3 regions of the Candidatus Symbiopectobacterium sp. genome follow, and region 2 is predicted to be linked to each of the others. Evidence: predicted binding sites of a transcription regulator. Region 2 holds the regulator's gene; each other region holds the start of a gene.
The links. Region 2 encodes CRP, which controls carbon source genes, mostly activating them, when cyclic AMP is high. Its sites were predicted from a motif close to ATGTGANNNNNNTCACAT; they were not measured.
Positions count from the first base shown of each region.

Region 1: a site for CRP is predicted at 990-1,007, ahead of focA (formate transporter FocA). Genes of this name have one in related genera too.
Region 3: a site for CRP is predicted at 1,285-1,302, ahead of msrB (peptide-methionine (R)-S-oxide reductase MsrB). Genes of this name have one in related genera too.

Region 1 covers NZ_JAHWCO010000020.1:3,619-5,892, forward strand. Annotated here, with positions in the region: gene pflB (formate C-acetyltransferase) at 1-19, opposite strand, end outside; gene focA (formate transporter FocA) at 74-931, opposite strand; partial or broken gene ycaO (30S ribosomal protein S12 methylthiotransferase accessory factor YcaO) at 1,407-2,274, opposite strand, start outside.
Region 2 covers NZ_JAHWCO010000358.1:2,036-4,309, reverse strand. Annotated here, with positions in the region: partial or broken gene QZ506_RS10555 (phosphoribulokinase) at 1-65, shown strand, start outside; gene QZ506_RS10550 (OsmC family protein) at 16-420, opposite strand; gene crp (cAMP-activated global transcriptional regulator CRP) at 737-1,369, shown strand; gene QZ506_RS10540 (aspartate aminotransferase family protein) at 1,436-2,274, opposite strand, start outside.
Region 3 covers NZ_JAHWCO010000466.1:3,813-6,086, forward strand. Annotated here, with positions in the region: gene pncA (bifunctional nicotinamidase/pyrazinamidase) at 1-359, shown strand, start outside; gene QZ506_RS13725 (DUF1315 family protein) at 391-672, opposite strand; gene msrB (peptide-methionine (R)-S-oxide reductase MsrB) at 755-1,174, opposite strand; gene gapA (glyceraldehyde-3-phosphate dehydrogenase) at 1,510-2,274, shown strand, end outside.

The sequences.
Region 1 (2,274 bases), on a different contig from region 2:
TTTCATTCAGTTCGGTCATATTACACCTACCTTTGGTTTGGAATTCATAACCCGATTTGCAGTCGGCGACAGATTAATGTTTGTCGCCACCGCGCAAATAAATAACCCAATATGTTAACCCTACCAGAAAACCGCCGCCGACGATGTTGCCAAGCGTGACAGGAATCAGGTTGTCCACGATAAAGTTGTGGAGGGTAAGGTGCTCAAATTGTGACGGCGCTTTGCCAATGGCTTCCCAAAATTCGTGCGCCGCGAAATTCTTGATAACGATCCCCATGGGGATCATAAACATATTAGCAATACTGTGCTCAAAGCCGCTGGCAACGAACATGCCCACCGGTAGGATCATTGCGAACATTTTGTCTGTCAGCGTCCGGCCTGAGTAGCTCATCCATACCGCCAGACAAACCATCAGGTTAGCCAGCACCCCGAGGCAAAACGCTTCAACAAAAGTGTGTTCCACTTTGTGTTCTGCGGTTTGCAGGACACTAAAGCCCCATGCACCGTTGGCGACCATATGCTCACAGGCAAACCAGATCAGAGCGACAAAAAACAGTGCGCCGAACAGGTTGCCCACATAGACGTTACACCAGTTGCAGGCCAGCTGTTTCCAAGTGATACGGCCGCTTGCCTTGGCAATCACTGTTAATACCGTTGAGGTAAACAGGTCAGCGCCGCAGACAACCACCAGCATCAGGCCGAGTGAGAAGCAGATCCCACCAATCAGTTTAGCCATGCCGTAAGGCATAGACGCGGAATCGGTTGTGGCTGTGATGTAAAAAACGAAGGCGATAGAAATAAAAACACCAGCAGTAATCGCCAAAAAAAACGTAGTCAGGGGTTGTTTGGTAGCTTTATAGACACCAGCATCTTCAGCGACTTTCGCCATGGCTGCCGGTAGTAAAAGTGTAAAGGGGTTGTCAGCTTTCACACTAACGTTCTCCAAGATTTATCCGCGAGGGGATACTAACAAAGCAGTATAAAGCAAAATTTGACTTGGATCATATCGTGAAAATTTAGTGGGGTGAAAACCCTCTACGATCTGCACTAAATTCACGCTAACCAATTTAAATTAATAAAGAAAAAATATTTTAAAAATTATAAAAAGAGTTGAATATAGGGGGTGGAATAGCGTGAAAAAGAGTTAAGTGATATGCGTTTTTGTATCATTTCGGTGTTGTGAGTTGCTGCAAATTAATTAAAAATTCACCATTCAATAACAATAAGTACATTATTCTTCATTTTATGAGAAATGCCGAATTATTCGAACTACGCAGCGATAAGATATTGGATTATGACATCTGGCGTGTTGCTGGAAAATTGATCGAAAAAATAAGGTTGCCGCTTGAGGTCATAACAGTGTGAATGCTCCCCGGTGTTAACCGGGGAGGACGGGCGATACGGCATTAGCCCCAGAAACGACGCTTAGCCGCTTGCAGTTTCTCGTAAGCTGCCAGCAGCGATTGGTGTGCAGGCAATGTGGAGAAGGTGTCATCGACGTCAAACATCCCGTAGAAACATTGCTCACCGGCAATCGCTGCGCTCGCGGCGTCGACGGTGTCTCTGCCGTACATTTTCACAAACGCATCGTAATACTGTAATGGCTCACGCTCTTCGTCCAATGCCAGCGTCAACAGCGTCTGCAAACAGCGGTAGTAGTTGCTGCGCGATGTGCTGAAGACGGAGCCGTTGAAATCCTGCGTCCATTCCGCCTGTTCCAGATCGCCGCCTGCCAGCGCCAGCATCGCTTTTAATTCACCGATGCGCAGCGTGAGCCAGCCATTATCCTTGCCAGTTGCCAGCCCTAGCAATTCGCGCACGCGAGTGAAGTCATCAAAACCTTCATCATCCAACTGAGCGATCATATCGAGATACGCCTGCTTTTCCCACTGACTGCCGGGCAGAGAGAGGATGGTCTCGCGTAAATGCACACCCATATTGTTGTTTGCCAACAGCAGGTCGTCTGCCGGATAAATGTCGGACATCCCCGGTACGATAATGCGGCAAGCATACACTGACAGGTGCTCGTAATCGGCGATGTACACCTCTTTGTGTTCTTTGTGGAAAATTGCCATCAAGGTAGCAAATTCCTGCTCGTTGCTGCCTTTAAAGCTCCAGTCGACAAAGGGATAGTCCGCGTCTGTTTTAAACAAATCCCAGGAGATCAAACCACTGGAATCGATAAAGTGGGTTTCCAGATTGGCATGATCCGCCACATCATCATTGTCGAAGCTCGGCGGGGTAAATACATCGAGATCTTTCAACCCGCGTCCT
Region 2 (2,274 bases):
TCGCCATGGAACTGATCATGGCACCTTTGGTAAAACGGCTGGCAGAAGGGCGTAGCGCGTGCTGAGATAAAACACACAGCCCGCCAGAAAACTATGCGACAGCGATACCGCCCGTTCAACCACTTTATCCGTCAACCCCACGCCCGTGACGACAAAATGCAGGTTGATATGGGTAAACAGACGCGGCACTTCTTCACGACGCGTGGAGGATAATTTGACCTCACACCCGGTAATCGTATTGCGACCCTTTTGCAAAATGGACACCACATCAATGGCGCTACAGCCTCCTGCCGCCATCAACACCATCTCCATATGACTGGGAGCTTTATCACCAGCATTGCCATCCATTAGGATCTGATGCCAGGATGACGACTCACCGAGAAAGGTCAGATCTTCGACCCATTTTACGCGCGCTTGCATCCACAATTCCTCAAATTTATTTGAAAATTACTCACTGTTATATATAAAAACCGCCGATAACTAGAGCTTAATCATGCTGAAGCGAGACAACACGAGACAGGCTCGTCAAGCTGTGTTACAAACAGGAATAGAATCCGTTCCTTCAGTTTTATACTGACGGTAAGAACGTGTCGTGACGTCGCCATACAGAGGCCAGTATATTCCCTGACGTCAGTCCGCCAACACGGAATTTTTACTACTAGCACGTTAATACGCCGTACAGGGAACTCTGAACCCTGTAATTTGCGCAGTGAATTACAACAGAGGATAACAGCGAATGGTTCTCGGCAAACCGCAGACAGACCCGACTCTTGAATGGTTCCTTTCTCATTGTCATATTCACAAGTATCCATCAAAGAGCACTCTGATTCACCAAGGTGAAAAGGCAGAAACGCTTTACTACATCGTGAAAGGCTCAGTGGCTGTGCTGATCAAGGATGAAGAAGGCAAGGAAATGATCCTCTCCTACCTCAACCAGGGGGATTTTATAGGGGAACTGGGCCTGTTCGAAGAGGGCCAGGAACGCAGTGCATGGGTACGGGCAAAAACTGCCTGTGAAGTCGCTGAAATATCCTATAAAAAATTCCGTCAGTTGATCCAGGTCAACCCGGATATTCTGATGCGTCTTTCCTCACAGATGGCGCGTCGCCTCCAGGTGACGTCTCAGAAAGTGGGCAACCTGGCCTTCCTGGATGTCACGGGCCGCATTGCGCAGACGCTGTTGAACCTGGCGAAGCAACCCGATGCCATGACGCACCCAGATGGGATGCAAATCAAGATCACGCGTCAGGAAATTGGTCAGATTGTTGGCTGTTCTCGCGAAACGGTAGGCCGTATTCTGAAAATGCTGGAAGATCAGAATCTGATCTCGGCACACGGCAAAACCATCGTGGTGTACGGCACACGCTGATATCACCAGCGCCGTTTAGACAAAAGCACGTTGCGCACCGCGCAGTGTGCTTTTTGACCCGGCGAGCTACGCCGCTTTTACTACCGCTTCCACCGCCCGCGCGAACCGCGCCATGCCCTGCTCGATATCTTCCAGATCAATCACCAGCGACGGCACAAAACGCATCACGTTAGGTCCCGCGACCAGCACCATCACGCCTTGCTCTGCGGCAGCGGCAAGGAACTTGCCCGCCTGACCGTGCCATTTTGGCTTCAGTTCTGCACCAATCAGCAGGCCCATACCGCGAATCTGCTCAAAAATACCGTGCTCTTCATTAATTGCCTGAAGAATCGAAACGAAACGCTCGTGGCGCGCTTGTACACCGGAAAGCACCTGCGGAGTGTTGATGGTGTCCAATGCTGCTTCAGCCACCGCACAAGCCAGCGGATTACCGCCGTAAGTAGTGCCGTGTACACCGACGGTCATCACAGAGGCGACTTCTTCAGTGGTCAGCATGGCGCTGATGGGAAAACCGCCGCCCAACGCTTTCGCCGTAGTGAGAATATCCGGCGTCACGCCATAGTGCATGTAGGTAAACAACTTGCCAGAACGCCCCATGCCGCTTTGCACTTCATCAAACACCAGCAGAGCGTGATGCTGATCGCACAGCTCACGCACGCCTTTGAGGAATTCCGGCGTGGCCGGTGTAATTCCACCCTCGCCCTGAATCGGCTCCAGCACCACGGCGCAGGTGTGGTCATCCATCACCGCTTTTACTGCGGCCAGATCGTTGAACGGCACGTGCACGATATCGGCCGGTTTTGGTCCGAAGCCATCGGCGTATTTCGCCTGCCCACCTACAGAAACAGTGAACAACGTACGGCCGTGAAACGCATTGTAGAACGCAATGATTTTGGTTTTATACG
Region 3 (2,274 bases), on a different contig from region 2:
GCCTTCATCATGAGGCGTTTGATGCGGTGATACAGAAAGGCACTCAGCATGACATTGACAGTTACAGCGCTTTTTTCGACAACGGCAAACGCGCCGCCACCGCACTGGATAACCTGTTACGCCAACGTGGCATCACGCGTTTGACCATCATGGGGCTGGCAACGGACTACTGCGTAAAATTTACCGTGCTAGATGCGTTGGAACTCGGGTATGACGTGTTGATCGTTGAAGAGGGCTGTCGCGGGGTGAATCTCCAACCAGATGATAGCGAAGCAGCGCTGGCCGACATGGTGGCTCACGGAGTACGCCGTATTAGCCTAGCCGACGTTATCGCGGCATTAGCACACCACCCCACATAACGCAGAGTCCCTGTGCATTCAGGGACCTCGGTTACTGACGTTCTCGCTGAATCAGGTTGTCTATGACAAACGCCTGCTTCAGCTCTTGCTTACTTTTCATCACCAACTCACCGTCGGTATTGATGGTCATGTGTTCCGCGTCAACGTTGTGGCGTGATTGCCATAACATCACAATTTTCAGGCAATTTTCTTTTTGCTCCAGCGTCAACGGTACGCCATCAGTCCATTTTCCCAGCTCCACTGCGGTTGCTAGGAGTTGGTAGATATCCGGCGTCAGCGCCGTCACAACTTCATCAAGCTGTTTGTCGAGCATCGTTATTGCCACCCTGTTATTGCTATTTTTCACAAAACCCAGTAATCCGAAACGCTTTAGCTACAGCTACTATCCTTAACCGTCAGCCATCCACTTTCTCACCGTCGGTGCCATCGATAAAGCTCAACGAGGCCGAGTTAACACAGTAACGCTCGCCGGTGGTTTGCGGACCATCGGGGAACACATGCCCCAAATGGGCATCGCATTTACCGCAGCGAATTTCGATACGGTGAATGTTATGCGAAAAATCTTCCAGATAACGGATTGCCCCCTTAGCCACGGGCCGATCAAAGCTGGGCCAGCCGCATCCAGAGTCATATTTGTTGTCGGAGTAAAACAGCGCGCTTTGGCAGCACAGGCAGTGATATACCCCAGTGCGTTTATTATGCAACAGTTTGCCTGAATAGGCAGGCTCAGTGCCGCGTTGCTGCGTCACGTACTGTTGCATCTCCGTCAACGTTCCCTTGCCTGCCGTTGCAGACGTTGAAGCTGGCTTATCCATGATTGTCTCGTCATCATTTTTGTTTGGCATGACCTAGTTTAACAAGAATTAACATCCTCATAACGTTTTTTCCGACTAAAATATGGAGTAACCGACCAAGGCTCCAGTAATTGCGATATCCATCACATTTGTTGGGCCTGCGTGCTTTATATTGGTGCAAACGCTCCCATTTAAGGGAAAGATGTTCCTAAGTTTCATTACTGCGCTTTTTCGTGCAACTGTTGCGCATCAGATTTGACTTGCAGCAACTATTGACACGATTCCGCTTGACGCTCAGCAAGGTTTTTGTAATTTTACAACCAACCTTTATTCACTAACCATAGCTGGTGGAATATATGACTATCAAAGTAGGTATCAACGGTTTTGGCCGCATCGGCCGCATTGTTTTCCGTGCTGCTCAGAAACGTTCTGACATTGATATCGTTGCAATCAACGACCTGTTGGACGCTGACTACATGGCTTATATGCTGAAATACGACTCAACTCACGGCCGTTTTGACGGCACCGTTGAAGTGAAAGACGGTCAGCTGATTGTTAACGGCAAAAAAATCCGCGTTACCGCAGAAAGAGATCCGGCTAACCTGAACTGGGACGAAGTTGGTGTTGACGTGGTTGCAGAAGCAACCGGTATCTTCCTGACTGACGAAACTGCACGTAAGCACATCACCGCTGGCGCGAAAAAAGTGGTTCTGACTGGCCCGTCCAAAGACAACACTCCGATGTTCGTTCGTGGTGCTAACTTTGAAAAATATGCCGGACAAGATATCGTTTCCAACGCATCTTGCACCACTAACTGCTTGGCACCGCTGGCAAAAGTAATCAACGACAACTTCGGCATTATCGAAGGTCTGATGACCACTGTTCACGCCACTACTGCTACCCAGAAAACCGTTGATGGCCCGTCTCATAAAGACTGGCGCGGCGGCCGCGGCGCATCCCAGAACATCATCCCGTCCTCTACGGGTGCAGCCAAGGCTGTAGGTAAAGTTCTGCCGGAACTGAACGGCAAACTGACCGGTATGGCGTTCCGCGTTCCGACCCCGAACGTTTCTGTGGTTGACCTGACTGTTCGTCTGGAAAAAGCAGCAACTTACGAAGAA